4 regions of the Pseudoalteromonas sp. NC201 genome follow, and region 1 is predicted to be linked to each of the others. Evidence: predicted binding sites of a transcription regulator. Region 1 holds the regulator's gene; each other region holds the start of a gene.
What was found. Region 1 encodes sigma-54, which starts transcription at its own class of promoters, with help from an activator protein. Its sites were predicted from a motif close to GTTGGCACGNNNNTNGNNT; they were not measured.

Region 1 (7,526 bases):
TATTCATTTATTTTATCGCAGAAATCAATTTCTTAATTTGAATTTTATTCGTGTTGTTTCTGCTGGTGGGTTGCTATCGTTAATATACGTTAAAGGTGTACGCAACGATAAAGTAGGATTTTCCGGCAACTAGCTTTACTGCACGAAAGAAACCTAAATTGGTATTACAGTGTAACTCAGTTTATTAGGAACTACCAAGGTTTACGCTTAATTATGAGAGACTTATTAGACCACTTTGGTTACGGAGGAGGGGGAGATTAGCAGGGAGTAAATGAATCAGGCCTTATTGTTTTACTGACGATTACTCGGATTCATTAAACTTATTTTCTATCAGTCCGCCAATGGCGTCTAGTGCATACTGAGCATCAGGACCTTCACAAACCACTCGGACTTCTTTCCCTTGGCTGCTTTCAAGTAACAACAGCGCTAGTACGCTGTCAGCAGCAGCACTTTTGTCTCCTTGATATAAGGTCACTTCGGCATCAAATTGGGTTGCTAATTGCGCAAGAACCGTCGCTGCTCGAGCGTGCAGGCCGAGTTTGTTTTGGATTAAAAACGTATCTTCTAACATTTAACCCTCTTGCTCTCGGTGACGAATTTTGACGTTGGGATGGGTTTTAGCAAAACGTTCACCAATGGTTTGCGCTAAGTATACCGAGCGATGTTGCCCACCTGTACATCCTATTGCGATCGTTAGATAACTGCGATTGTTACGCTCTAAGTGTGGTAACCAAGTTTGTACGAAGGTTTGGATCTGCCAAGTAAACTTTTGCACGATGCTGTGACTCGACAAATAGTCTTTGACTGGTTGATCTAAGCCAGTTAGCGGCTTAAGCTCAGGCTCCCAATGTGGGTTGGGTAAAAAGCGCGCATCAAAAACGTAATCCGCTTGTTTTGGGATGCCGTGTTTAAAGCCGAAAGATTCAAAGGTAATAATGAGTTGTTTGTCTTTTTTACCTAAGATTTTTTCGCGGATATCTTCTGCAAGTTGATGAACGCTCAGGCCTGTAGTATCAATGAGAAAATCGGCGCGAGTGATCAGCACGTCTAACAATTCCCGTTCTTTCTTTATCGCAACATCTAATGGAAGATTATGCAGTGAAAGAGGGTGCAAACGGCGTGTTTCTGAGAAGCGCTTTATCAGGGTTTGATCGTCACTGTCTAAATAAAACAGGGTAGGTTTGGCAAAGCCTGGTAAGTATTCAAGAATGTCATTAAACTCGTCCTGTTCTTTAGGTAAGTTTCTAACATCAATACTGACTGCAATTTTATTATAATTGTCCGAAACACTGCGGACTAAAGACGGCAGCAAATTGACCGGAATGTTATCCACACAATAGTAGCCTAAGTCTTCCAATACTCGAAGCGCTACAGATTTACCAGAGCCTGAGCGGCCACTGATAATGATAAGCTCGAGTCCTTTTTCTTCATCACTCATCAAGTTCACCTTGGATCACTGCATATAACTCATCATCACTTTTTGCTTGCCTAAGCATTTTGCAAAAAGACTTGTCTTTGAGTGTATCAGCAATCGCCGCTAAGGTCTTCAGGTGCTGTTGATTATCACCTTCAGGTACGATGAACGCGACAAAAATATCGACAGGCTGCTTATCTATGGCTTCAAACTGGATCCCTTGCTCGCTGACAAGCACCATTGCAAGGATTTTATCCAAACCTTCAAGTCGACCATGGGGAATGGCAATGCCTTTACCGATCCCTGTGCTGCCTAATTTCTCTCGCGCCATTAAGGCGTCCAAGATAGCATGCTGACTGGTATTTGGAATTTGGCTATGAGCCAGTTCGCTGATGTATTCTAAAATACGTTTTTTGCTATTAAAAAGGACCGCAGCTTTACTGCAGTCCTTGTTCACTAATTCACTTAATTTCATCTTAGTGTCGAGTGAGCTTCTCTTTGTGTTTAATAACTTGACGATCTAGCTTGTCGATAAGGCCATCAATTGCGGCATACATATCTTGATGCTCTGTTGATGCAAATAGCTCGCCGCCGTTTACGTGTAATGTTGCTTCTGCTTTTTGTACTAGTTTCTCGACATCAAGGATCACATGCACATTATTGATATGATCAAAGTGCCTTTCTAGCTTCGCAAACTTGTTGGTGACATAGTCTCTTAATGAGTCAGTAATTTCTACATGGCGACCAGTTAGATTTAGTTGCATAAGCATTTTTCCTTCTTGGGTTTTACGTCTTATATCAAGCTTTTACGCTGATTTGACGGTGGAATGGCTAGGGATTCACGATATTTTGCAATCGTACGTCTCGCTACCTTAATTCCTTGCTCAGCTAAGATATCTGCAATTTTGCTGTCACTCAATGGCTTCGCGGTATTCTCTGCAGCTATCAGCTTTTTGATAAGTGCTCTAATTGCTGTAGAAGAGCACTCACCTCCATTTTCCGTACTTACATGGCTAGAGAAGAAATACTTCAGCTCAAATATTCCCCGAGGTGTATGCATGTATTTTTGTGTTGTCACACGGGAAATTGTGGACTCATGCATCTCAACCATTTCAGCAACATCATTTAGCACCATAGGGCGCATTGCTTCGGGGCCATGTTCAAAGAATGCCTGTTGTTGTTGCACAATGCAATTGGTAACTTTTAATAAAGTATCATTTCGGCTTTCTAAGCTTTTAATAAACCACTTTGCTTCTTGTAAATGTGAGCGAATAAACTGACTATCCGTACTGGATTTCGCCGTTCTAGACATCGCAGCGTAATGGTCATTTACTCTTATTTTAGGCATAGCATCAGGATTTAGCTCTACGACCCAACGACCTTTTACTTTTTTCACCGATACGTCAGGGATCACATATTCAGGCTCTTCATGAATAATGCTTGCCGCAGGCTTTGGGTTAAGGCTATGTATTAACGTCATGACCTCTTTGAGATCGGCTTCTTTAAGGCGCGTTTTCTTAGCCAAAGTTCGATAGTCACGGCTGGCAAGCAAGTCGATATGCTCTGTCAGGATCATTTTTGTTTCGGCAATCCATGGGGTATCTGGGGCGAATTGGTTTAGCTGAATGCATAAGCATTCTTGTAAACTACGCGCTGCGATACCGACAGGGTCAAAAAGCTGAATGCGTTTGAGTACGGCTTCGACTTCATCTAGCTCAATAGGCTCTTCGCTATTCTCGTCATTAATGCTTTCTAAAATGTCTTCGCAAGACAGTGTTAGAATGCCTGACAGGTCGACCGCTTCAATAATCGCAATCGCAATAGCTCTATCTGTTGGACTAAATGGTGTCAGTTCGAGTTGCCACATGAGATAATCGTGGAGAGATTCAGAGGTTTCCCCTTGATAAACATTATCGTCATCGGGAAGTGGACCTGAGCTTGCAGCAGGCGCTGCACTCATATACTCGTCCCAAGTGACATCCATGGCAAGGTCATCGCTCACAGTGTCTTTGCTCATGGCGGTATCTGAGTCTATCTCATAGTCACTAACCTGCGTTTCATCGGCTGAATCTTGATTGTCGTCAGCACGGCTCTTTTCTTGGCTGTGTTGGTCAGCGTTTTCGCCGTCAGTATTATCACCTTCTTCCACTTCCAACAATGGATTGCTGTCTAATGCTTCTTGTATTTCTTGTTGCAGATCCAATGTACTAAGCTGCAGCAAGCGAATGGCTTGTTGCAGTTGCGGAGTCATTGTAAGTTGCTGCCCCATGCGCAGCTGTAATGATTGCCTCATGTATCTCTAACAATCCTTTTTAACAGTTATTAATACTACGTCTTAACTATAGCTTGAATTGTTCGCCTAGGTAGACATCTCTTACGGTTTGATCTGCCAAAACATGTTCTGGCGTGCCTGCAGCGATTAACTCACCATGTGAAACGATGTAGGCCTTTTCACATACGTCCAGTGTTTCTCTAACGTTATGATCGGTGATAAGCACACCGATACCACGGTTTTTTAGGTGCTCTATGATTGTCTTTATATCTAACACCGAAATAGGATCAACACCAGCAAAAGGTTCATCTAACAGGATAAACTTAGGGTTTGCGGCTAAAGCACGAGCAATTTCGACTCGTCTTCTTTCGCCTCCCGACAATGCCATGCCCTGTGAGTCGCGAATGTGTTGAATATTAAACTCATCCAGTAACTCGTTTAGTTCAGCTTCTCTTTCAACTTTAGATAAGTCTTTTCGAGTTTCTAAAATCGCCATCAAATTTTGATAGACCGTGAGTTTTCTAAAGATTGAAGACTCTTGCGGTAGATAGCCAATACCAAGTCGTGCACGGCTGTGCATCGGTAACAAAGTGATATCTTCGTCATCAATCTGAATATAGCCTTTGTCGCTTGGTACTAACCCTACAATCATGTAGAACGTAGTGGTTTTACCTGCACCATTTGGTCCTAATAAGCCTACAATACTGCCAGCCTGAACACTTAAACCAACATTTTTGACGACCTGACGACCTTTATAACTCTTTGCTAGACCAGTTGCTTTGAGCTCGCTCATTAATTGTTACCTTCTTCCTGCGCTTTTTTCTCTTTAGCGTCTTTTTTGTCATCAACAGGAACAAGGATGGTTCTTACTCGAGAGTCTTCTTGGTCTGAGCGCTCAGCGCTGATCAATTGCTTTTCAATGTCATAGGTGATGACTTGAGCATTGATTTTTTGCCCAGTTTGATTGATTTCAGCATCACCAGAAATCACTAGGGTTCCCTTCGCTACGTCGTAACGGATTTCATTTGCTTTGGCTTCTAGTAAGTTGCCATCGGGTTGACGTTCGCTAAAAGTGGCAGGGCTGCCAGTTGCCACAAGCAGTTGCTTGTTAATGCCGAGCTCCGCGCGGCGGTGGACCTCTAGGCGATCGGCATTTATCTTTCTGTTGCCATGAATAATAACAACATTCTGTTCAAAAATACCGATGTTGCTTTGCAGTTGAGCTTGCTGACGGCCAGCATCAATAATGACTTCATTTTGTTCTGCAGCAATTGCTAGAGTAGAACTTGCAAGCAAGCCGATGAAAACTAGTTTGTTAATGATTTTACTGGTCATAATAAATTGTCTTTGTGTGGTTGATGAGTTCGATCACTTGCTTTTGTAGATCCGCATGCAGTCCTTTACCTGTGATCCTAAGACTAGGACCGTTGATAACGACAGGGTGTTCCGACTTCATCAATTTTTGCTTAATTTCAACTCTTACATTATCGGCATTGATATCCGTGATCATGGCGTTAGGCGTTAAATTCTTTGCCAACACATTGCCCTCTAATATCAAGGTGTTGTTTTCGTATAGGGTTGCTTCTAATGCGCTTATTTGCCAATTCTGTTCACCGTTATATAAGGTGAAAATGGGCTTTTCAAAGTGACTAAAGCCAAGATCTTGATACAACTCCATCTTATCAGCAGTTACCTGATAGTTTAATAAGCCATTTTCACTATAGGTCGTTTGCTGAAGCGTGGTTGCAACATAATCGGGTTTAGCTAACGGTTCATCTTCTTTTGCTGGATCCGCCTCTGATGGATTAAACATGGGCGACCACATCCATACCATTAAAGAAGCGAAAACAATGAGTAAGATGACACGTAATACGGTCATGTACTTGATCCTTTGGAAGTCAATAAGTGATTTTGGCTGAGCATTAGAAGATCAGTTAGTTCTCTCACGGCACCAAAGCCACCTGGCATCAAGGTCGTGTAATGGGCGATATGTTTAACAAGAGGATGTGCATCATTGACGGCAACGGCAAAACCAACTCGTTCCATTACGGGTAGATCTGGGCCATCATCACCAATATATGCAATTTCGTCATCATTAAGGTTGAGCTTAGTCTTCAGTTCATCATATGCCACTAACTTGTTTTCTTGACCTTGGTAAATATAAGTTACATTTAAACTAGTCATGCGTTGCTGAACTATTTGTGAATGTCTACCTGTGATAACGGCGACTTCGATACCACTATCAATCAAGGCCTTAATACCAAACCCGTCTTTGGTATTAAATGCTTTCAGTTCTTCACCATTGTTACCAAGGTATATACGGCCATCTGAGAATACGCCATCAATATCGCAAATTAATAATTTGATTTGTTTTGCTTTTTCCCAAGCTTCAGTTGAAATCGTCTGATATAAATCTTCAAATTGCATTACAGCACCCCCGCTCTAAGTAAATCTTGCGTATTCAAGGCGCCAACCGGAATGTTGTTTTCGTTCACCACAATCAAGCCGTTAATCCGTTTGGTTTCCATAATATTGAGTACCTCAGCTGCGAGCATATCGGCGCGTGCCGTCGTACTTTTAGCCGTCATTACTTGCGTGATTGGGGTGGTGTGAATATCGACCTTTTGTTCGATAATACGGCGCAAGTCGCCATCGGTAAAAATCCCTTGTAATTGCGAGCTTTCATCTACGATTGCCGTCATACCTAAACTTTTTGCGGACATTTCAAATAAAGCTTCTTTGACTGTGCAGTGACTATTGACCATAGGGATTGCATCCCCTTGATGCATGACATCAGCAACGGTTAGTAGTAGACGTCTTCCCAAACTACCACCAGGGTGGGAAAGTGCAAAATCATCAGCCGTAAAGCCTCTGGCTTCAAGTAGCGCAACCGCGAGCGCATCACCCATCACTAGCGTAGCTGTGGTGCTGGCCGTGGGTGCAAGTCCTAGTGGGCAGGCTTCTTTTGATACTTTAACACAAAGGTGAACCGTCGCATTACGAGCCATTGTAGAGCTTGGGTTGCCTGTCATGGAAATAACGGGGGCCCCTAAGCGCTTAATTACAGGTAGGATTGAGATCACCTCTTGGGTTTCCCCTGAGTTGGAGATCATCAGTACCACATCATCTTTGGTGATCATACCTAAGTCGCCGTGACTTGCTTCACCTGGATGAACAAAAAATGCGGGGCTGCCAGTACTTGCGAGTGTCGCTGCGATTTTGTTACCGATGTGGCCGGACTTACCCATGCCAATCACGATGATGCGACCTTGACAGCCAAACATAATTTCACAGGCTTTTACAAATTGCTGATCAACAAACTGTTGCACTTCTTCTATTGCTGCAAGTTCGGTAGCAAAAACTTGATTTGCAGAATCAATAAATGGGTTCGTTGTCACAAGGCTTCCTCAAATGATGTAGTAAATATAACCGACGAAGCTTGCGACAAGTATGCCACCTTCCAAGCGGTTGATGCGGCGCTGACCTGTTAAGCTGAGGCTCATTAGGATAAGCAGCAGTGTCGCGCCAAGCATAATAAATATATCACGTGACGCAATATTGGCGTCGAGGACGGATGGGTTAATGATCCCAGCAATGGATAGCACGGCCAATATATTAAAGATGTTCGAACCAATAATATTGCCAAGCGCTAGATCGTCCTCCTTCTTTAGTACACCAGCAACACAAGCAGCAAGCTCGGGTAAACTAGTACCAACGGCGATAATGGTTAATCCTATTAGCAGGTCACTCATGCCAAAATATTTGGCGATATCAACCGCAGCGCCAACGAGATAGTCCGCGCTAATAGGCAGTAAAATCATACCCACGATTAACCAGAAA
Region 2 (7,526 bases), 1.7 Mb from region 1:
AGAATTAACCCGAGCGCAATACATAAGGTTTTTAGATTAGCTCTAAACTTAGCACCTAATAGGTTTAGTTGTGCTTCTGCGATTTGCTGATAGCTGTTGAATAATAGAGACACAGAATCTTTAAGCTCAGCGAGCGCTGGAGTGCGCTCGTGAGCTGCTGCTTGACGGTCTCTTATTTGAGCTTGGTCTTGCATGATTACTTATTCCTTAACAGCATAGTTGCTAACATACCAAGTGAGAATGCGATACCAGCCGTTTTTACTGGGTTTTCCGTTGCATACTTTTTCACACCTGATGTATTCCACGCACGTTCCCACTCCTTGCGCTTGGCACCAATCGCTTCACTCGAATTATGGCTTTTTTCACGTAGTGAGGTTTCAGTACGAGATGCCGAAGCGTGCAGTGAATCTACTGATGCATGCAATGTATCTGCAATTTGATCCGTAACAGGATGGCTAGAGTCTTGGCCATTTGGCTGTGGTTTAGCTGTATTGCTTGTCTGTGTTTGGTTTGCTTGATTACTCATAAACTACTCCTTATTCGTTTAGTTCACTATATAGGTTGCAAACCCTTTGCCAACTTGAAAGTTGTTTAAATTCATAAGGTTAATGTTTTCCGGTATCGTTTGTCGGTAGATGCGAAATGAAGGGTGTAAATGTTACATAGCAGAACCTACAGGGTATTGTGGTCACAAAGCTTGCAGCTTTTACATTGACTCACAACAGCGATAACCCATTCGTATCTTTTACTCAGCAGGATTACAGGGATCTGCAACAGTGGATTTTTATTTAGTAACCTTCGTGCTCGATGAGAGATTTCGACTGATGTTGGATAGGTATAAACTTCTTATTTCGAGTAACAAAGTAGCAAATTTATTACCTTGCCTATATAAATTTCGGCCTTAGCGATAGCGAGCTACGGCGGAATTACGAGTCCGGTTTTCTTGCCTTGGTTTAGTTACTTAAATGAGTAAGTTAGTATGGGATTACTATGAAGGAAGAAACAAAAAAAGCGCTACCAAGTGGTAGCGCCAAAACCAGACTCTTGTGGAAGAGCCAGGACTGAGTCAAAGGGGAAATAATTGGGAGGCTATAGAGCCAAAATTACTGCTTAAAACTGATATTCGATAGAGACGGCAGCTACGTCCATATCAGGGTCGATATTGTCTTCAAGTTCATAGCGAGTGTATTCTAACCGCATGTTAACGTTTTCATTGAGGTGAAACTCAACACCGGCACCATAGAGCCAGTCGCCACCTTCAAGGCTAGATGAAACTCGACCTACAGCTGGAATATCCGCGTAGATATCAGCATCCCACTCAAGCCAACCACCTTTTGCATACACTGAGAAATGTTCGTTTAGTGGAGCTGAAATACGTGTAGATAAAGAAATACCGTCTATTTCAGCAGAGTTGTCAATGTCACTTGCTTCGTCGAAGTTCTCATAGGCAAGTTCAAAACTCCAATATGGATTAATTTTTGTACCCACATACGCTTTTAGCATAGAAGAGTCGTCGTCGAATGAAGTGTCATTCTCACGATCTTCCCATTGGAAAGAGTATTGGCCATAGCCGATACCTGTGTAAATTTTATAATCATCTAGTCCAAAATCAGACTCCGCGTGAGCGGCTGTGGATGCAAGACCTAGAGAGGCAAGTAGCGCAGCAGCAATTGTTAATTGTTTCATCTTTACTCCTTAAATCAATATAAGTATGGGAGGGGGAAAGCCCCCCTCAAATCAAAATTGGCTTATGATTTTGTGGTAACGCGAAGGTTATCTTTTACATCTCTAACGTCATTGGCGTTTTTCGCGATTTGCACAGCAAGTTTGCGCTCTGCTTCACTACCTACATGACCATTTAGTGTTACGACTAAACCTTCCACATCAACATCGATGTCAGTACCATCTACATCTGTGTCGAACAGATAGCGAGACTTAATTACTGTTGCGATTTTTGCGTCAGTAAAACCGCTATCGCTTTCGTAATTGCGCTCTTTTTTGCGCTCATCTGACATATCTACGATAGTCAGGTCGTTTTTCACTTCTTTTACGCCATCGATACCTAGTACCAGTTCTTCAGCTAGCTTTTTATCTACTGAGTGTTCAACTTTACCGGTTAGCACTACAACGCCGTTCTTTACATCAGTGTTAATGTCAAAGTTGTTCAGTTCACCGTTGAAAAGCAGTGTTGCTTCTGCTTTACCGTCTATCCAAGCGTCACTCGCTTCTTTTTCCCAAGAGTTATCAGCAGCAAATGCTGAAGCAGTAGTAAGTGAAGATACTAGTACAGTTGCAATTAATGTCTTTTTCATAATTAAACTCCTTTAATTTCGTAGTCGAATTATCTGTTGCAGTTGTTGTGCCAACCATTAACTTATTGATAATTATGTGATTTATTTTTATAGAGTAAGTTTTAAGGAAGAATTTACCGAGAAGATGTGTAAATTAGTTTGTAATAATTACCTTTTCCATGAACGGCTAATTAATATAACTAGGAATGATTACTGCATTCTAGATTTGTCGAGTACTTAAATAGGAATATTTGATTATGAATTTAGAAAAATTCTGGACGTTAATTAATGATAAGTTAATCTCTTGGCTTGAATCCGGTGTGCAGTTACTACCGAATATGATCCTAGCCTTAATGATACTCATATTCTTCACTGTTTTGGCTAAAATATCTTCAATTTGGTTTTCAAAGGCAATTAAAAAAGCAATAAAGACAGAACAAGTGGCTTCACTTATTAGTTCCATATTTAAAGTCTCTATTATTGCCATTGGGATTTTCTTCGCTTTAGATATAGTAAAACTATCAGGTGCTGTAATGTCATTGTTGGCTGGGGCGGGGATCATTGGCCTTGCTATTGGCTTTGCATTCCAAGACATGACCGAGAACCTCATCGCTGGATTTGTGATGGGGGTCAGAAAACCTTTTATGGTCGGTGACATTATAAGAACCAAGGATTGCTTTGGCACGGTAAGCAAAATCAATTTGAGAAACACCTTAGTAGAAAACTTTTATGGCCAGCTGTCTTATATCCCCAACAAAATTCTCTTTAAGAATGAGTTACAAAACTACACTAAGCTTGGCAAGCGAAGAATAGAAGTACCAGTTGGTATCTCGTATGCGGACGACCCAGAGCAAGCCCGAGAGGTGATTGTTGAGGCAATTAACAAGCTTGATTTCGTAGTAAGCCAAAAAGAAACAGATGTCTATGCAGAGTCTTTTGGTGACAGCTCTATTAATCTATTAGTGTGGTTTTGGATAGATTACCCAGCAGATCCGGGCTTTATGGTGGTCAGGCACAAAGCAATTTGCACCATTAACCGTGTATTAGCTGATAACGATATCTTAATTCCTTTCCCAATTAGGACTATGGATTTCAATGCTAAAGGGAGCACAACCTTAAGTACGCAATTATCACAGGAATAATTTACATCTAGTTTGTAATATTTTCACCGGTCTGAAGGTGCTTAGATTAAAAAGCCTTATATAATAAAGGTTTATGGTTTGGCATTTAATCTGCATTAGTGAAAGGGACAGAAAATAATATTTGCAAAATGCACTTATTAAATATCGCAACGAAAGGAGTTATTTATGGCAGATTCAAATTACGACATGGGGCCGGTAAAAGAGCTCATCAAAGTATTAAATGGTGGTGTTGATTTTTACACTGAAGCTAAAAAGAAGCTAGATAATATCGAATTAAACCGCGTATTTGACCAAATGATTGTAGATAAAGCGCAAGCAATCTCGGATCTACAACCATTTGTTCTTATTGACGAAGGTGAAATTGAGACAGATTCAGCGCTTAGCATCGACATTCGTGAATCGTACACCAAGTTGGTTGGTATGGTGAGCACCGACAAAGAGCACACCTATATTTCTCAGCTAGAAGAAGTGGAAGACAAAGTGTTAAGCAAGCTTGATAAAGCATTAAGCAAAGATCTTCCACCTAAATGCAAGAGTGTATTACTGCAAATTCAAACCAGAATGCAAGCTTGTCACGATCAAATGAAGCAGTTGCAAGAGCTAACTGCCTAAGGAGAATGTTATGTTGAGTTGGGCTGTAATGTTTTTATTCCTAGCACTTGTCGCAGCCGTGCTAGGTTTCACTGGAATCGCTGGCGCTGCGGCAGGTATGGCGAAAATTCTATTCTTTGTGTTTATCGCCTTTATGATTATTTCGTTTATTTTTGGCAAAGCACGAGCTCCCAGGTAAAAGGGAATTAACGTACAAAAACGGTTTTAGGAGATAGATTATGAAATCAGCAATTACATTAGCAAAAGCATTTGGTTTTGTTTCAATTTTAGCACTTTTTGGTTGTAGCGAAGGTCCGGCGGAAGATGCTGGTGAGCGTTTCGATGAAACAGTTCAGGAAGTAGAAAATAGCGTGGAAGACGCGTGTGAAGATGTAAAAGAGAACATGAACGCTGAAAACGAAGAGTGTTAAGCGAAAGTGATTTCGACGTGGAATAAAAGAGGAGAAGCCGATAAAAGCTTCTCCTCTTTTTTTGTAATAGGTTTAAAAATCAAACCTATACAGTTAAGAGACACAGTTACGAAGTATGATGCATATCAATAATGCGCTGCTTAATTTGCAATTATTATTGTAATCTATGAACTTTGAGTAATACTTTATTTCTATGTTTACTCAATAAAAATCAGACTATGCTAAATAGGGTTTCAGTTAAAAGCAGATTGTTGTCGCTTTCGGGCATACCTGCTGTGTTTTTTATTCTCGCTACTATCTTTACAATTGGAACATTATCAAATCTTATCAATTACATTGACCGTATTTATGACGACAGAGTTGTACCGCTGAGGCAAATAAAAGTAGTGTCAGACAACTATGCGGTGGTTATTGTAGATACTTTTCACAAGTTACGAGGCCATCAATTATCCAACAGTGCCGCGTTAAAGCAAATCGAAGAAGCTAAAAATATCGCTGAAAAAGAATGGAGCCAATATTTATCTACAGAATTGACGAGTGAAGAGCGAAGTTTGGTGAAGCAGGTTGAATCCGCTGAGCTTGCTGTTAAACAATTACTTACCAACTACACGAGTCGTGTTAATACGAATACTTTTGAAGAAATTCCTTATGATAAATTTGTACACGATCTCTATGCCGCCTTTGACCCCCTAAGTGAAAGCTACAATGCACTAATTGAGTTACAACTTGCAGAGGCAAGTGCACTAAGAGATGTTGGCCGCTCAGAAGCCAGTGCGACAAAAACGGCGATGATTATCTCTTCCGTTACTATTGTGATCGTAATGGTGCTGATTGGTATGTTGATATTTAGGTCAATTAACGAACCACTCAGTCGTTTGCGTATGCGTATTGGCAACATTGCAAGAGATGCTGATTTAACCCAACGTGTAGTGGTTGAGGGGCAGGACGAGCTGAGTGAGATAGGAAACGACTTCAATACTATGGTGTCGAGCTTACATGAGTTAGTTACCAACCTAGTTACGATGGTGAATAGTCTGTCCTCAACATCCAATGAGCTAAATGGAATTAGTCAGTCAATTGCGGGCACTTCACAAGAACAAGAGCAGCAAACGGTAATGATCGCAACCGCAGCGACAGAAATGAGTAGTGCAATTCAGGAGGTTGCACATAATGCGATGAATACCGCGAACAAGGCCGAAATGTCAGGTCAGCTTGCAAAACAAGGGATGGATGTTATTTCGCAAAATATTCAGGCTATTGAACGCCTCGCTAGTGAAGTCGGTGATAACGCGCAGTTAATTAAAGCGTTGAATGACCAGTCGAATGAAATCAACCAAGTGGTGTTAATGATCCAAGGTGTGGCTGAACAAACAAACCTTTTGGCGTTAAACGCTGCAATAGAAGCTGCGAGAGCTGGGGAATCAGGCCGAGGTTTTGCGGTTGTTGCCGATGAAGTCAGGCAATTGGCACATAATACGCAAAAAGCCACGGAATCTATCCGAGATATGATCAGCAAGCTACAGGGCATGGCACAAAATGCCGTGTCGTCAATGGAGAATGCACAGTCGAGTGCAGCTGCAGGAGTTGATAGGGCCAATGAGTCAGCTCAAATCATGACTGATATAGACAAGGCGGTGGATGAAATCGTCGGTATGAATATTCAGGTTTCAACGGCAACGGAAGAACAAACAACGGTGGTTGCGGAAATCAGCGAAAATATTAATGATTTCAGTAGCAGTATTTCTGAAATTACTCGAAGTGCGCAGAGTAATGCAGATGTGAGTAATGACTTAGAGGCGTTAGCTGAGCAGTTAAACGGTCAAGTGTCGGTATTTAAGGTTTAATGGCAACTCGACTAAGCACTTAATTTGAGAGGTTTCGCTTTTGGGCTTGAAAACACAGTTACGTTAATTGGTGTGAGATAGAAAAGCGCGGGTTTCTAGTCAGAAACCCGCGCTTTATTTATACCAGTTGTATTAAGTAAATGATCTATCTTGAAGCGGGGAAATAGCTTTAGTAGCAAGGCAAAAATTTTGCTATTTAGTTGTTCTAAATGAGAAATTTTTAACGAAGCTAATATGCTATTTCACCCTTCAAATTGATTAGAGAATTAATTCAATTGGTATTATAGGCATTTTGCTGCTGCAGCTAAGTTTAAAGGCGTTGTAACCCTATCACGCCACAGCATTTGCATAGTGCTTTACGTTAAAACAGATATTCCATACTTAAATTGTATGCTCTAGGCTCGCTGTACTTTTTCGGCACGAAACCGTATGTATCGTAATAGCTTTCATCTGTGAGATTACTGATATTCAGTTTAACGCTCAGCTGGCTAGATAATTGATATTTGACGTGCGCATTTAGTAAAAGCTGGCTATCTTGCTCTGCGCGCACAGCGCCCCGACGACCACCTGTTGGAAGTCCAAGGTCAACACCCGGGACGTTTAAAATATCGACTTTTCTGTCCGTATCCCAAGTTGCATTTAGCCCTAATCGCCAAGCCCCATAAGTATACTTGGTGCTCGCATTGAGCGTTTGTCTTGGTGCATACAAGTTAATATCTTCGCCATGCTCATCGACAACATCAAAATCACTGTAACCAAAGTTTACTTGCCAATCATCAGTCAGTTTTGCTTCTAATTCAACTTCAAATCCATCAGCTTCTGCACCATCTACGGGTCGATACCTAGCAGGTCTTTCGTCTGCATATTCGGGGATAACAACACCGAAGTCTTCCTTTAAACTATCAAAGTAAGCGACGTTTAGACGTAGCTTATCATCCCAAAGTGTGGTTTTAATGCCGACTTCTAAGTTCCGAGCGGTGATTGGTGCTAATTGATTTAAATTGGCATCCACTTTATCCAGTTGCGGCTCATAAGCATCGGTATAACTTGCATACGTACTGATCTGGTCATTGAGATTGTAAACCAGCCCTAAGTATAAGCTCTCACCCGTTTCTTCACCTTTGTCGCTTGAGAACCCGCTCCAAGCAAAGTCACGTTCATTGGTACGTTCATAATCAAAAAATTTGACACCAACAATGGCATGAAGGTCATCCGTTAACGTTAACT
Region 3 (7,526 bases), 980 kb from region 1:
ATGCACGTTTGACCTGATTACGAGCAACCGCAGAGTCATCAGCGATAAAGACAATACGTTCGCCTAAATCTTTTTGCATTTCACCATCAGAGACAATGTCAGCACTGACTTCCGTGTTGATCGGGCAAATTTCATTGAGGATCTTTTCTACGTCTAATATTTCAACTAGCTCGTTTTCAATTTCTGTAACCGCTGTCAAATAGGAATAACGGCCTGCCCCAGATGGCGGGGGCATTATTTTTTCCCAGTTCATATTCACAATGCGTTCTACCGCACTGACTAAAAAGCCTTGAACTGAACGGTTGTATTCCGCAATTACAATAAAACAATTGCGAATATCTTGAATAGGAGGCCCACCAACCGCAAGTGACATGTCAATTACGGATATTGTTTGGCCTCGAATATGAGCAACCCCTCGAATCAAAGGGTTTGACTTGGGCATGCTTGTCAATGCTGGACATTGAAGCACTTCTCGGACTTTGAAAACGTTAATGCCGAAGCGCTGTCGACCTTGAAGTCGAAAAAGTAATAGCTCGAGACGGTTTTGTCCAACCAGCTGTGTACGTTGGTTAACCGAGTCTAAAATACCTGCCATTTCAATCTCCTACTGTATAAACCGCTAATCGGAACGATCTTTGCTTCGACTCTGATATGGTTTACCACCCTTGATTAGGTGCAGTTATTAAAGCAGAATCTTTATACCTTGTTTCACCCCATAAGCATAGTCGAAACATCATGAGTTTGTTAAAAAAAACCCATTACATTCAGTTTTTTTGTTTGTTCGCTTATTTTATAGGCGTTGACTATGGTTATTGTCAGCAATATGACAACAAAACTTTAGAACAAAGCGCAATAGAATTTGTTGAACCAAATGTAGAGCAAGATCCCGACAGCCAGCTATCACTAACTGCTATACCACTTGATTCAAGAATTCCAGCAAGGGATTGTCAATCGCCGTTGCAATATAGTACAGCAATGACTCCGCCTTTTGACACTCAAGTGACAGTACAAATTAGATGCAACGATACCCTCAGCTGGACTCAATACGTCCACGTGCGTATCGATCACCTCTTCCCTATTTTAGTTAGCGCGACCATGTTAGAAAAAGGCCGTGTTATTCAGGATGGCGATGTGAAAATAGAGTATCAGCCGAAACGTTTTCGTAGAGTTTCCTATATAGAAGATAAGTCGATACTAATAGGCAGTAGAAGCAAACGTAATATCAGAGAAGGTCAAGCCTTTACTCAGGCTCATATTTGTATGGTCTGCAAAGGCGATACGGTGACGATTATTGCTAAATCAGGTGGGCTTGTGATCAAAACTCAAGGAGAAGCGCAGCAAGATGGCAACCGTGGTGAACTTATTAATATTAAAAACGCTCGCTCTGGCAAAACCTTACGTGCTAGAGTAATAGAAGTGGAAACAGTAGAGGTGAATTTATAAAAAATTTGCTAAAGTAATACTATTAAACGCCGATAACAAGGCTGAGAGTATAATTTTATTGGGTCTACAATCATGGTTAATCAAGTTAACGGTCAGAATCAGTCTACATCCGTTGCTAATAATGTTAAGCAACAGAAGGCTGAATTGCAAAGAAATGATGCTAATAGTGCGTCAGTTAAATCACCAGCTACACCGAAAGCAGCTGCGGATTCAGTGAGCCTGACTCCACAAGCGCAACAGCTGAAAACGGTCAACGAAAAAGCGCAGCAGTCATCAGGCTTTGACGACAAGAAAGTCGAAGAACTGAAAAAAGCGATTGCAGAAGGCAAGTATCAAGTTGACGCGGAAAAACTAGCCAAAAACATAGCTGCATTTGAGTTCGAAATATATGGATGATTTGGTTCGGCTCTGCCACCACAAACTTTCAGAACAAATCTCGACGCTAGAAGCGATGACCCAGCTTCTGGCTCGTGAGCTTGACGAGCTCGCGTCTCGGCGTGGCGACAACTTAAAAGAAATCGCTCGTGAAAAGCTAACTCTCATTTCAAAACTGCAAAAGCTCGACAATGAATTGTCAAAAACTGAGTCTCACGTCTTTGAAAGCAGTGAAGTAGCCCCGCTCGTTGCTAAAGTGCGAGCACTACTCAGTGAGTGCCAAACCAAAAATGAAATCAATGCTAAAACGGCTCATCAGGCTAATGTAAGCACACGTGAACTAAAAGGGATCTTAATTGGCGCACCAACTTCGATTACATATGGTCAAGATGGCAGCGTGAAAAGTAGCGACAGTGAATTGGTACGTAACCTAAAGGCGTAGCCACGCCTGTCGTATTTTAGTATTGAAGAACAATCGAAGTGAAGCGCATTAAGTAAGCGATATGTGATGAGTGCTTACTTAAAGCTATAAGATATCTTCTTAATTTTCTGCGGCTTGACTTGAGTAATATACAAATCATAAACGCGTTTCATATCAAGCTCTAACTCCGTCGCGTAAGTATCACCAACTGCGTAACTTTTCAGCACCTTAGCCCCACGAACAAGTCCATTTACTTGGCTCTTAAGACCGTCGTTTTGCGCAACCGCTCCTTTTACCGTAATAGTGGATGTCAAATTCTGGCCATACAGTTGCTCAGCCAATTCACGATACGCTTCTAATTTTGACACTTTAATGGCCATTAGCTGCTTCTCACCCGCAGTTTTACCCGGCTGAGCACTCAAAGGAGCGTACCCCACAGCCCGTAAAACAGGAAAAGTTTCCGGTTGCACTGTTTCATATTCAATATGCTTATCAACGAGGCTTGAACAGCCGCTGAGCCCTGCTAGCGAACAAACCATAACAACTGAACTGATAGAATTAGTGATACGCATTTCACCACACTCCGCTACAATATATACCAATCAAAATTAAGCACTTCCCCAACATCTTGGTCTCGCAAGGGTTGTCGTGGTTTCATTGAGTATTGGCAAGAAATAAAATTAACTTTCATAATGTATGATTATGCACGAACCTTGCCAAAATTTGGCACAGGTATTGCTGAGTTGAAGAGTAGTTTTTGATCTGGGCATTTAAACATGAAAAAGCAATTCGCGACCAGTCTATCACTGTTGTGTATCACCCTGGTTCATCCAGCTTATGCTGAATGGTTTGAAGTTACCGGCATAGCTGACGTTAAAAATGGCGACCATCAAAAAGCCAAAAGAAAGGCGGTAAATGACGCCATCACACAAGCTTTGCTGTTTTCTGGCGCTTCGGTGAGTAGTGTGCAAACCGTCACCGATGGTGTACTCACCCAAGATCAACTTAAGATCCGCTCAAATGCTGAAATCCAAAGTGCCAACGTAATTGCTGAAGCAAAAGTTGGTGACTCATGGCAGGTGACATTACATATCGATATTACCCCACAGAGTGCTCAGTGCCCTACTAGTGCTTACGACAAACAGGTTGCAGTCACACAAAGTCAGTTAAAAAATAAACACCAAGCAACACTAGGTCAAATTTTTGACATAAATAAAGCGGTGAGCGAGCGCCTATACCAGACAATGTCTGAACAAAAGTTGAGCTTAGAACCTGTTCCTTATTTCGCACAGACCATAGACGTTAACCGCTTTTTCAGCCAGCGGTTTGATTATAATGAACAGCTAATCGAGACCATTACGGCAAATACGAACAGCCAATTTGTATTACTGAGTCAAATTACTGATATTGCAGGTGTCGATAAACTTAATAGCGACTTCGCATTTTGGCAAAGTGATAAATATTTAAGAAGCTTCAAGGTAGACTTTGCGCTGTTTGATGCACTTTCTCATGAAAGGGTGTGGCAAAAGCAATATGCCACTCAAGGCGTGTGGCCGTTTAAGAAGACCAAATTAATTGATGTGTACAGTGAGCGCTTTTGGCAGACAGATTATGCTGATGAGATCCAAACCACGCTGACACAAATCGCAACTGATTTAAACGCAGCGGTGGCCTGCTTACCAACCAACGGCAAAATCCTACATATCGATGATGAACAAGTCGTTATTAATTTGGGCCGCATGCATGGCTTAGAGAATGGCCAGATCCTTAACGTAGCGCATAGTAATCCGCTGACTAATATCGATGGTAAAATATTTATGCATCAAATTAAAACCATTAATAAACTGCAAGTGATCCAGGTGAATGCGCAAAACGCCATTGCGGTAAATATCAGTAATCGCCCACTTCACAATGTGCAAATTAATGATTTGGTTGAAATTCAAATAGAAAATGAAAATGAGTTTGAACTGTAAGGTTAAGACTACCTATGACGCTGACAAGATTTTCGACGACTTTACACACTCTACATCATGCTTCCGCCGCCCATTTACTTTGGTAATTCCACGCAAAAGTGATACCAATGGCGTCCCCAGTAGGAATCGAACCTACATCTAAGCCTTAGGAGGGCCTTGTTTTATCCATTAAACTATGGGGACAATCTCTAAAGTCAGATAACAATCGCCTTTTTTGACCTTCACTAGCGGGATCTGCGGTACTTAATACCAATGAAAGTCGAGAATTGTTGATTCTCTGTTGTACTGCATCTCAGTGACTTCGCTTTAGTATACTGATCTTAATGAACTTTTAAAGGTTAATAGTCAATTTATTCGCGGTAATAAATGAGCTGGCTCAGTAGGTGAATACGCAGCAGTTAAGACCCACTACTGCGCTATCAGTTACTTCACTTGAGGTGTGAATAAGAAGTAGGATAGTTCTTCGTTTAATAAAACCTAAACGGTATTTTCTTCTAAAAACCGCTATTTGAAGTACTACCTTGCAGCGGTTGCCTGATCATCAAGGATAAAATACGGGATGGTCACCACCGTGCTTGCGATCACTAAGTTAGTGTTAAACTCTAACAATCTTGCATTTACCTCCACGCCTCGTGGACGGTAAACCATAGTGCCTGTGAGCAAATGGCTGGGAGATTGCGTGTTTTTCAAGCGGCTTGCTTTACGCGAAAAAGTCAAGTCACCACTGGATGTCACTTCAATTTTCCCCAATGCTTTAAAGTCTAACGCTTGATAACCCAGCTTTTGCATTTGATGCATTAAGGACTCAGCCAATTGGTTTCCTAGCTGGTTTGTATCCCTTAATGATTCATTAAAGTTGACAAAACTGGCTACCGCTATCGACTCAGGCTTTTGCCCTAATACAGTATCTGACAGTTCCAACGCAATTTGATTGGCGTAGTTAGCAATTTCTTTGCGATGACGATAGCTAACGAAACCAATATCTTGCAATACCGAGGCTTGTGAATCTTCATTACGCTCTTGCTCTTCCATCATGGCATACAATATTTCCATGTCGGATTGCTGCGTTTCTGTAGGTTCGGAAGCCGTTTGTTTTGTCATTTCGCAGCCACCGAGTAATGCAAGTGTCGTCGCGAATAGCACTACATTTTTCATCATCGCCTCCGAATTAGTTCGCACGCTCTATACGAATGCCATCGTATGCCGCACCATCTTGTAGGGCGTTAACTACGTTTTGCGGTAAAAAGCCTTGAGCAGAACCCACGACACTTTTACTTCTAAGCCCAACCACTCTGGCATTAACCATAACCCCGCCCTGATGATTCACCAAAGTACCACCTAGCACATACAAAAAAGGATGGTCGTCAGATAGCTCTAAAAAGTCACGGCTAAAAATGAAATCGCCTTCAGGTGTCACCCGGATATAGTCTGTTGTTTTAAAGTCCACAACAGGGATCCCAAATGCATGAAGCTCATGGATAAAGCTTTCAGCCAACTGGTTACCCAGCAAGGAACCTTTATCAAATTCTTTATCTAAAAATACAAAGCTTGTCACTGCTACCGGCGTTTTCTCATTCACGTGTTTCAAGTTTGCAACCATGTCTTGCATAATAGACTGGACATAGTGAGTGACATTTTTACCAGCCATTTGCTGAGAAACAGAGAATTGTTTCATACCGTTTGGATTACTTTGATACATCGAAGATTTTTCAAAGCCATTACGCACGGGCTCAGCCTGAGCATTATCCACCGCAAAAAAGTTACTCTGAGCACAGCCAACCATCAATGAAAGCGGCAAAACCAAACTTAATACTTTTTTCATTACTTTCATCTCCACTAATATTGGCTTCGTATAATCTGACCGTCACGATTTGTGACACGCTCCGTACCCCACATAACAGCTTTTGGAATGCTGATTGATGCGGCTGAGACGGCTCGATTATGTAACGTATCGACCAGACGCGCATTGACCAAATAGATATCCCGACTTTCTACGATTGTCCCGACCACCACGAGGTCAATTTTCTGGCGCTGATTCAGCACATTCAATTCTCGACTTAACATACTATCGGCAGAACTTTGTAAAGATAAAGCGTTTCTGAGTCGATATTCCACGACATCTGCCCCCATTTGACTTAAATGGGTCATGAGGGATTCTTGCAAGGCCACGCTCAAGCCTGAACCTTGCCCAGCAACGGTATCATCCAGCTGATTAGCCTTAAAAAAACTTGTCACAGCAACCGTTGAGTTCGGCTTGAACGGCCGTACATACCGCCCGAGTTCCGCGGCTAACTGAGCGCCAAACCCATCTAAGTCAGGTAAGATTTCTTGCTGCTGGGTCGCTTCTCTTTTGCCGACCTGTTGGCTGTTTGTACACCCTGCCAACAACATAATCACTATGAGTGCTAGATATTTCATTTCACCAAGCCCACGATAAACTTATTGGATAAAATGCAAAATACGCACCAAGTTTTAAAGTCGATGACTGGTGTAATGGCTAACCAAACAGCTTAAACCTGCACGCTTAAGTTGCTGGCAACCTTTGTATGCAGAGGCCTTATCTGCAAATGCACCTAATTTGAGCCGATAATATTTCGTATTTTGAATATCTATTTGCTCGATATTCACTTCGCTTGTTGCAAAGTCTTGCGGTAACTTATCCTTGAGTTGCTCGTAGGTTTGCCTAAGCTTGGTATATTCCGTTGTAGAGGCCAATTGAATTGCGAATTCAGCTATCTCGACAGGCTGTTCTTGTTTCTCGGTGGGCTTTGTTTTTTGCTCTATCACTTGCTCGGGTTGCTCTGCTAAAAGCTCAGCATACTTTTGCTTTGCAAGCGAATTTGATAGCTGCATCGCAATAACATCTAAATCTTCCTGCACTTCTTCAAACTTAGCAACCTGCTGTTTTAGCGCTCTGAGCTGTTCTACTTCTTGTTGTAAGGTGCTTACCTGCTGTTCCAGTAAAGATAGCTGCTTCTTCATTTGTAATGAGTCAAGTTGACTCTTGCTCGCAGTTGCTTGGCAACCACTTAACGCAACGAAACTGAGCATAATGAGATGCCACTTAATTGATTGCATTGTTTTCTCTTTCATAAATAGTTAAGGCTTCCACCGTGCAAGAAACTTTGAAGGGAAGTAGATTTTGGCAAATATTTGCCGCATTTTGTGTGGTGTCATCTCTTAATATAAGTAAATAAGTGGCGTCGCCTTCTTGTTGCGCATACCCAAAACCACCGCTTAATAACGCGGGATAACGCTTAGCCAAAATCGCCGCATACACTTTTAATATCGTTAATGTCTTGAAGCGTCCAACT
Region 4 (7,526 bases), 370 kb from region 1:
ATGTGTGAGCATCACCTTCTGCCTTTCGTTGGCCGTTGTCACATCGCTTATATACCTAACGGTAAAGTGCTCGGCTTGTCTAAATTTGCCCGCATTGTTGATATGTTTGCCCGACGTTTTCAAATCCAAGAGCAGCTAACTCATCAAATCGCCAAGGCCGTTGAGGAAGTCACCGGTGCAAAAGGCGTTGGTGTGATCGTTGAAGCCAAACATATGTGTATGATGATGCGTGGCGTTGAAAAGCAAAACTCTAGTATGCGAACGTCTGTCATGCTTGGTAACTTCAGAAGCGACCCCAAAACTCGCAACGAATTTTTACAGCTAGTGAAAGGATAAGCACGCTATGTCGAATGCCATTATTAAGGTGACGAATTTAAGACTACGTACCTTTATTGGTTTTAATCCCGAGGAGCGGGAGAAAAAGCAAGATGTCGTGATCAATATTGAAATTCACTACCCAGCGGATACGGCATGTTTAGATCATGATAACGTGGCTCACGCGCTTAACTACAAAACCGTGACCAAGGCAATCATCACGCTAGTAGAAGAAGGGCATTTTTTGTTACTTGAGAAATTAGTGGCTGACATACTTGCAGAATGTCACCAGCATCGAGACGTGACGTATGCGAAAGTCACTGTAGATAAACCGCACGCTTTACGGTTTGCTGACTCAGTGTCACTCACGCTTGATTGGTACAGAAGCTAAACTAAGCGATAAGACTCTGATATTCACTTCCTTGCCTTCTGGTGTTAAAAAATCACCTGTAAGGCAAGGTAAATCACCAGTGCATAACGAGCGCCTTTACCGAGCGCAACTAACACAAAAAACCACCCAAAAGAGGTTCGTAAAGACCCCGCTACCACAGTCAAAGGATCTCCGACTATGGGTAGCCAAGCAAATAGCAATGAAAACTTACCGTAACGATTAAATAGCTCACAAGCCTTATCATATTGCTGTTGAGAAACCGGAAACCAGCGCTTATCCCGCCACTTAGCGATAAACCAACCAAGATAATAGTTCACACAGCTACCCAGTAAATTACCCATTGTCGCAGCCAGCCATAACCAAACCAGTTCGCCTTGTTGTTTCACAACGAGCCCACTCAGCGCCAGCTCCGACGACGCAGGTAATAAGGTTGCGGCAATAAATGCAAGCCCAAATAAAGAAAGGTAAATCATATCAACGGCTATAAGAAATTGGACTTTAAGAAATCATCTAAGTGGGGCAATATACTGAAATGCGCGCAAGACTTCAAAAACACAGACACGGAAACAAGGAATAGACATGAAAACAACAATAAAAATGTTACTACTTAGTACCGTTCTCACCACCGGATTTAGTGACTGCAAGGCCTCAAACGAAGCGCTACCACAGGCAGACGATGGCTATCAGACCTATATCTACACCGGCGACTCCTTTAAACATTTGCAATTGACGGATATCAAAAACCAAGCTGTTAGGTTCGATGCTAATCACAAAAAGCTGGTGATTTTATTCGCGACTTGGTGCTCCGATTCGCAACGCTTATTGAGTGAACTAAAACAATCTGAATTACTCACCCAGGCCGAGTTAACCATCGTTGCTATTGGCCGAGAAGAAACTAACACTACACTTGAGCAATTCAACGAAACCATGCAATTGCCCATCCATTTTGTTGCCGATCCCAATCGAGATATCTACAACACGTATGCCAACAAAGGCATTCCTAGAGTCATCTTGCTTGATGAACGCAACCGAGTGATGCAAACCCTCCTCGGTGAGCAACCCAACACCTTATCAAAACTAAACTGGAATTAACGAGGTAACTATATGAATCCAGAAGTCGTTAGCATTCTCACGATGGCCAAAGTTATCCAAACCGCCGTTGCCCCTGTATTTTTAATTACGGGTATTGCTGCGACCTTAGGGGTACTATCAAACCGCTTAGCACGGATCACGGATAGGGCGCGTTTACTTGATCGCAAGATCAATACCACGCAAGATGAAGAGCTCAAAATGCACTTTAGCCGTGAAATGCGCGCACTATTAAAACGGTCTCGTTTTATTCACGTTGCATTTAGCATGAGTGTACTCAGTGCGTTGCTTGTGTGTGCAGTGGTTATGCTGCTGTTCATGTCACACTTGTACAGTATGCCATTGGGCATTACGTTATCGTCTTGTTTTATCGCCGCTATGGTGCTGCTTATTGGCGCATTTGTCTCTTTGCTGGGAGAAATCTTTTTAGCCACCCGCAGTATGCGCAGGGGCATGATATTCAAAGACATCGAGAGCTGATTATTTGAAACTAGTTGCCTTCGTCACAGGGCACTTATCGCAATTGTTTGATTATATTTGTAATTTACATTGAAAATAGGGAAAAATATTAGGGGCTTACTATGAAGAAACTACTTACCGTCACACTATTTAGCTGTCTTGCAGCAACAGCACAAGCTAACACTATGTTTGAATCGGCTGATGATGCAATTGAATACCGCAAAGCGTCTTTCCAATTGATCCGTTTCCAGATTGGCAATATGGGCGACATGCTAAAAGGCAAAGTACCATTTGATGCCGAAGTATTTAAACAACGTGCTCACAATGCTGCGCAATTATCGCAAATGCCTTGGGAAGCATTTATCGACGGTTCTGACAAAGGCAATACTGATGCCCTACCAGCCGTTTGGTCAAACAGAGCTGAGTTCGATGGTAAAGCCAAGCAATTTGCCGAGTATGCTCAAGCACTGGCTGTTGCAGCTGACTCAGGTGACAAAAAGCTGATTGCTTCTGCATTTAAAGATTGGGCAAAAGGCTGTAAAGACTGCCATAAATCTTTTAAAGATTAATCAAAACAAAACAGCCGCATATTTGCGGCTGCTTACTATCTGAATATCTCGTCACTTGCTTGGCTATCACCAACGACACAATAACTCAGACATCGCATTGAGTAACCCACAGCCCTGCTTAATCACACAGCCAAATTGAATTACTGTCAGTGCTAGACTCGTAGATGACGTTTAATGATCAGTCATCAATATAGTCGAAATCATCATCGCCTAGATTTCTACGTAGGCGTTTTTGCTCTAAGTAGTCGTCTAGCTTTCTTTTGACTTTACGCTTTTGCTTGTCATGTTGGTTACGACCCAACTTTTCAAATTCATCGTCTGCAAAATCATCATCAAGCGCATCGTAAGAGAATGTCTTACCCACAACTAACTCCAAAATAAAATAGTCATTAATAAAATGAGAGCCGTCTCTCAAGATCACTATTTAGCGCTAAATTGTCATTCTGAAAAGTGAGAGTTTCTTATCCTTACAATAAAAATTTTTTATCGCCTAATTCATTTTGACAAAAACAACTATATTTTAGTCAATTTCATCACTTTTAGAGCACATTAACTTTCAACAATATAACACAATATATTGATTTTACTTGGGTTTATATTTGGCACTGTTCTTGTAACAACAATCATGAAACTGAGCCAATAAGGATCGACCATGAATAAAATTTTACTACTAACAGCAGCAACAATGATGACAACCACCGTCGCTGCACACGAAAAAAATAACATCACGTTTAGCGGTGACAATTGTGAAGTAGAATTTCAGAATGACGTTAGGATCACACCTGATAACTTGGTGATCACAACGGCCAAAAACAAAACAGCTGAGATCAACAACCTTGGCGAACTGACACTCAATGGCGAGCGCATCGCACTTAATACACAGCAAAAAACGATGCTCACGCAATATGGTGATGAACTAAGAGGCCGCCTACCACAAGTGGCTGATATTGCTTTTGAAGGCATAAAACTAGCGGGCGTCGCCCTTAATGAAGTGGCACACACCTTTAATTTAACCAGTTTAGATAGCATCCATGCTGTGATCGATGATCTTGAAACAGAAGTGCAAAATACGTTTTATCAGCAAGGTGCGTTTGTGATGGGCAAGCAAACCTTTGATGAGTTTGGCCAAAATTTTGATAATCAGTTTGAAGAAAAAATCGAGACCGCAGTACAAGGTGCCATGATGCAATCGATAGGTAGCTTACTGGTTGCGATTGGCAACGAAATGTCAGATGCAAACGGTGATATGAGCAGCTTTGAACAACGTATGGAAAACTTCGCAACACAAATCGAAACCAAAGTTGAACAACAGGCAGAATCTATTGAGAAAAAAGCCGACGCACTGTGTGGCGACTTTGAACAAATCGCGAAAAACGAAGCCATTGTCGCAAAGTCTATCCCCGCCATGTCAGAGTACCAACTGTTTAAATTTAAATAATCTGACGTTGGCATAACTTACATTTAATTAAGGGTACGTTATGCCAACCCTTTCCTTTGTGCATCAGCCAGCTCCCCCAGCGTTTTAATCGCTTGCTCTACCGACGCATCCCACGGCAAGCCATAACTGATACGTATACAATTTTGATACTTTTTGCTGGCACTAAATAGCGTACCAGGCGTAATACTGATCCCACACTCCAGGGCTTTTTGGAACAACAAGGCACCATCGACGTGCTTACCTAAGTCTAACCACAGCACACAACCGCCTTGCGGGCGACTGACTCTTACCTCACTACCAAATGCAACATTCACCGCTTGGATCATACGGTCTCGATTCTCAATTAACCGTTTACGGACCAACTTTAAATGGCGCTCGTAGCCTCCGGAGCTGAGAAAATCCGCTAGTGCCCATTGATTCATTAAAGATGATGAGCAACTCAACGCACGTTTTATGCGCTTTGCTTTTGCACTAAATTGACTGGCGACCATCCAACCCACCCGATAGCTAGGCGCTGCGGTTTTTGAAAATGACGCACATGTGATCACTAAGCCCTTTTGGCTAAATGCTTGTGCCGGAATGCCACGCTGCTCGGTAAAATATAAATCGCCATACACATCGTCTTCTATCAACACCACGTCACGTTGCTCTAATAGCGCCACCAGCTGCGCACGTCTCGTATCTGGCATAAAGCTACCAAGCGGGTTACTAATACTGGTAGAAAACACACACGCTCGAATATCATGCTTTTCAAGTGCCCGTTCAAGGTCGCTCAGCCAAATGCCATCATCCGGGCAAACAGGTATTTCAATGGCCTTTAACCCTAAGTTTTCAGCCAGTTCAACAATGCCAAAATAACAGGGAGATTCAATCGCTATCACGTCTCCGGGCTTGGTTACCGCTTGTAACGCAATCGCCAATGCTTCTTGCGCGCCATTGGTGATCACCACTTCATCCATGTCTATTGCTAAACCCATATCCAAATAACGCCGCACGATTTGCTTTTTTAAGCTATCTAAACCGTCCATAGGGCCATAATTAATGAGTTCGTTCCCTGCTTCTTTCATTGCGCGGCGCATAATTTTGGCAAGAACCTGCTCAGTACCAGCAATGGCGATGGGGTTGGCGATACCTAAGGGGATTGCATGTGGCTGATGGATCCCCTTATACACTTGTTCAATCAACGCCTGCTTGTTCACCACCACAGGTTTGGCGGGCAATCGTGCACGCTTCGGTGAGTCGTTGTGCGAAGCTCTGTGGCATAAAAAGTAGCCGGACTTCTCTTTGGCAATGACTTTTCCTTGATCTTCAAGTGCTTGATAGGCCTGCTTTACCGTTGGGATACTGACATTTAAGTTTTGCGCCATAACACGCAATGAGGGAAGCTTTTCGCCCGGTAAAATAGACTCTTGTTCTGCCATCGACAAGATCATTTGGATCACCTGCTGATAGAGAAAGGCGGAATGTTGGCGTTGAATAACGGTACTCATAAGCAATCATCTGTATAGGTATAAATTAGCAAATTCTGTATATAGCTTATACAGAATAACAGCGTAAACTACAGACTTCCACTGCTGTTTGAATCTAGAGCCGATCATGAAAAATCTATTTCTTTACGCCATCACTGTGTTGATTTGGGGATCAACATGGCTTGCCATTGAATACCAACTTGGCAGCATCAACGAGTTTGTGTCGCTGTTTTACCGCTTTGGCCTCGCCGCGGTTTGTATGTGGGCGTTTGTCATCTATAAGCGTGTGCCAATGCGATTTTCTCGCCGAGATCACGGCTTTTTCATCCTCTTAGCGCTGTGTAATTTTGGTGCTAACTATCTCTTCTTATATTGGGCTCAGGCACATTTAACGTCAGCGATGGCATCAATTGCATTTTCATTATTATTGGTCGTTAACATCGTCAACACTAAGTTGTTTTTTGCCAAACCTATTGCAAAGCGAATTTACTTTGGTGCATCACTGGGCACGCTTGGGATAGTCAGCTTGTTTTGGCACGACTTGGTCGCATTTGATTTGCAAAGCGAGGCCTTCTTGGGATTATCATTAGCTCTATTAGGAACGGTGGTCGCGTCACTCGGTAATATGGTGAGCGTACGCAATTCTAATCAGCAAATTGATGTTATGGCGGGAAATGCGTGGGGCATGCTTTACAGCGCTGTCATGTTAGCAACCTATGTCGCCTTTAGTGAACATCAGTTTATCAACCAAGCGCCGGCATCATATTGGTGGTCTCTGATTTACCTTAGCGTGTTTGGCACCGTCATTGCCTTTGGTTGTTATTTCTCACTACTCAAGAATATTGGGCCTGAGAAAGCGAGTTATTTGATAGTGTTATTTCCTTTTGTTGCCGTGGCCTTGAGTACCTTATTTGAAGGCTTTGAGTGGCAGCAAAACACCTTTATTGGATTTATTTTGGTCATCCTAGGTAATGCGATTGTACTCACGCCTTTAGATCGCATCTACGCTTGGTTGTCCATTCGGTCCCCAGTTAGAAGTTGAAGTCTTACCAATGCTTTAGCTTCTTACTTTTCAGCGCCATTTTATAATGGCGCTTTTTTTATGTTCAGAGCTCGGCGACAGCAAGTTATCGTCGCAGGCGTGCGCCCAACAATCTCGCCATCAGCCTCAATGTCATACCCCTCTTGTGCGATATAAAGCTCTGCAATGCGGCCGTGGTGCACATTTCTTGTACCCATATGGCGTTTAAGTAGCATATTGACAAACAATACCATCCGCTGCCAATGCGTTTGCGGCGTGAACCATAGTAGCTCCAGCTGACCGTCATCAAGGCAAGCCATAGGAGCAGGAGTTAACCCTGCCCCAAAGTGTTTGCCATTCGCAAGTAACAACATCATACCCTGCTCAGGCCACGTATTGCTGTGATAGCGAATGAGTTTGGCAGTAAATAGCGACATTAATCCCGCATAGGTATAGCTCAGCTTTCCTAGCCGTTTGGTTTGTCCTAAGTTATTCATGACATGCGCGTTAAAGCCAATCCCAGCAACATTGACAAACCAGCGCCCGTCCACTTTACCCAAATCAATAGTTGTGACCTGATCTGCAAATACAGCTGCTCGCCACTGTGCTTTGGAATAATGAAACTGCCGAGCAAAATCGTTGCCAGTCCCCGCTGGCAGCAGCGCAAGCGTGTTATCCCGTTCAGCAATGGCATTGGCGACTAGGTGCAAAGTGCCATCTCCCCCAATCACCACCACGCTAACTCCCGCCGTAGCAGCTTGAGCAATTGCGTCCC

Region 2: a site for sigma-54 is predicted at 2,349-2,367, ahead of PNC201_RS12450 (BON domain-containing protein). Genes of this name have one in related genera too.
Region 3: a site for sigma-54 is predicted at 2,962-2,980, ahead of PNC201_RS05680 (flagellar assembly protein T N-terminal domain-containing protein). Genes of this name have one in related genera too.
Region 4: a site for sigma-54 is predicted at 3,422-3,440, ahead of PNC201_RS00265 (YggN family protein). Genes of this name have one in related genera too.

Annotation. Positions count from the first base shown of each region.
Region 1 covers NZ_CP022522.1:418,745-426,270, forward strand. Annotated here, with positions in the region: gene PNC201_RS01760 (HPr family phosphocarrier protein) at 302-571, opposite strand; gene rapZ (RNase adapter RapZ) at 572-1,438, opposite strand; gene ptsN (PTS IIA-like nitrogen regulatory protein PtsN) at 1,431-1,889, opposite strand; gene hpf (ribosome hibernation promoting factor) at 1,891-2,178, opposite strand; gene PNC201_RS01780 (RNA polymerase factor sigma-54) at 2,208-3,707, opposite strand; gene lptB (LPS export ABC transporter ATP-binding protein) at 3,754-4,479, opposite strand; gene lptA (lipopolysaccharide transport periplasmic protein LptA) at 4,479-5,021, opposite strand; gene lptC (LPS export ABC transporter periplasmic protein LptC) at 5,011-5,565, opposite strand; gene kdsC (3-deoxy-manno-octulosonate-8-phosphatase KdsC) at 5,562-6,113, opposite strand; gene PNC201_RS01805 (KpsF/GutQ family sugar-phosphate isomerase) at 6,113-7,084, opposite strand; gene PNC201_RS01810 (calcium/sodium antiporter) at 7,094-7,526, opposite strand, start outside.
Region 2 covers NZ_CP022522.1:2,868,469-2,875,994, reverse strand. Annotated here, with positions in the region: gene PNC201_RS12465 (hypothetical protein) at 1-194, opposite strand, end outside; gene PNC201_RS12460 (hypothetical protein) at 197-526, opposite strand; gene PNC201_RS12455 (outer membrane beta-barrel protein) at 1,111-1,686, opposite strand; gene PNC201_RS12450 (BON domain-containing protein) at 1,749-2,312, opposite strand; gene PNC201_RS12445 (mechanosensitive ion channel family protein) at 2,549-3,433, shown strand; gene PNC201_RS12440 (PA2169 family four-helix-bundle protein) at 3,599-4,045, shown strand; gene PNC201_RS12435 (DUF1328 domain-containing protein) at 4,056-4,223, shown strand; gene PNC201_RS12430 (hypothetical protein) at 4,264-4,455, shown strand; gene PNC201_RS12425 (HAMP domain-containing methyl-accepting chemotaxis protein) at 4,731-6,299, shown strand; gene PNC201_RS12420 (TonB-dependent siderophore receptor) at 6,661-7,526, opposite strand, start outside.
Region 3 covers NZ_CP022522.1:1,401,819-1,409,344, reverse strand. Annotated here, with positions in the region: gene PNC201_RS05705 (chemotaxis protein CheV) at 1-595, opposite strand, end outside; gene flgA (flagellar basal body P-ring formation chaperone FlgA) at 736-1,443, shown strand; gene flgM (flagellar biosynthesis anti-sigma factor FlgM) at 1,516-1,839, shown strand; gene flgN (flagellar protein FlgN) at 1,832-2,260, shown strand; gene PNC201_RS05685 (LPP20 family lipoprotein) at 2,335-2,811, opposite strand; gene PNC201_RS05680 (flagellar assembly protein T N-terminal domain-containing protein) at 3,016-4,212, shown strand; tRNA gene PNC201_RS05675 (tRNA-Arg) at 4,321-4,395, opposite strand; gene PNC201_RS05670 (FlgO family outer membrane protein) at 4,729-5,370, opposite strand; gene PNC201_RS05665 (FlgO family outer membrane protein) at 5,381-6,034, opposite strand; gene PNC201_RS05660 (FlgO family outer membrane protein) at 6,049-6,603, opposite strand; gene PNC201_RS05655 (SPOR domain-containing protein) at 6,685-7,290, opposite strand; gene PNC201_RS05650 (hypothetical protein) at 7,277-7,526, opposite strand, start outside.
Region 4 covers NZ_CP022522.1:51,581-59,106, reverse strand. Annotated here, with positions in the region: gene folE (GTP cyclohydrolase I FolE) at 1-336, shown strand, start outside; gene folX (dihydroneopterin triphosphate 2'-epimerase) at 344-706, shown strand; gene PNC201_RS00290 (YqaA family protein) at 751-1,179, opposite strand; gene PNC201_RS00285 (TlpA family protein disulfide reductase) at 1,286-1,798, shown strand; gene PNC201_RS00280 (DUF2721 domain-containing protein) at 1,811-2,275, shown strand; gene PNC201_RS00275 (c-type cytochrome) at 2,377-2,823, shown strand; gene PNC201_RS00270 (PA3496 family putative envelope integrity protein) at 3,002-3,187, opposite strand; gene PNC201_RS00265 (YggN family protein) at 3,476-4,261, shown strand; gene PNC201_RS00260 (aminotransferase-like domain-containing protein) at 4,300-5,751, opposite strand; gene PNC201_RS00255 (DMT family transporter) at 5,858-6,772, shown strand; gene PNC201_RS00250 (diacylglycerol/lipid kinase family protein) at 6,814-7,526, opposite strand, start outside.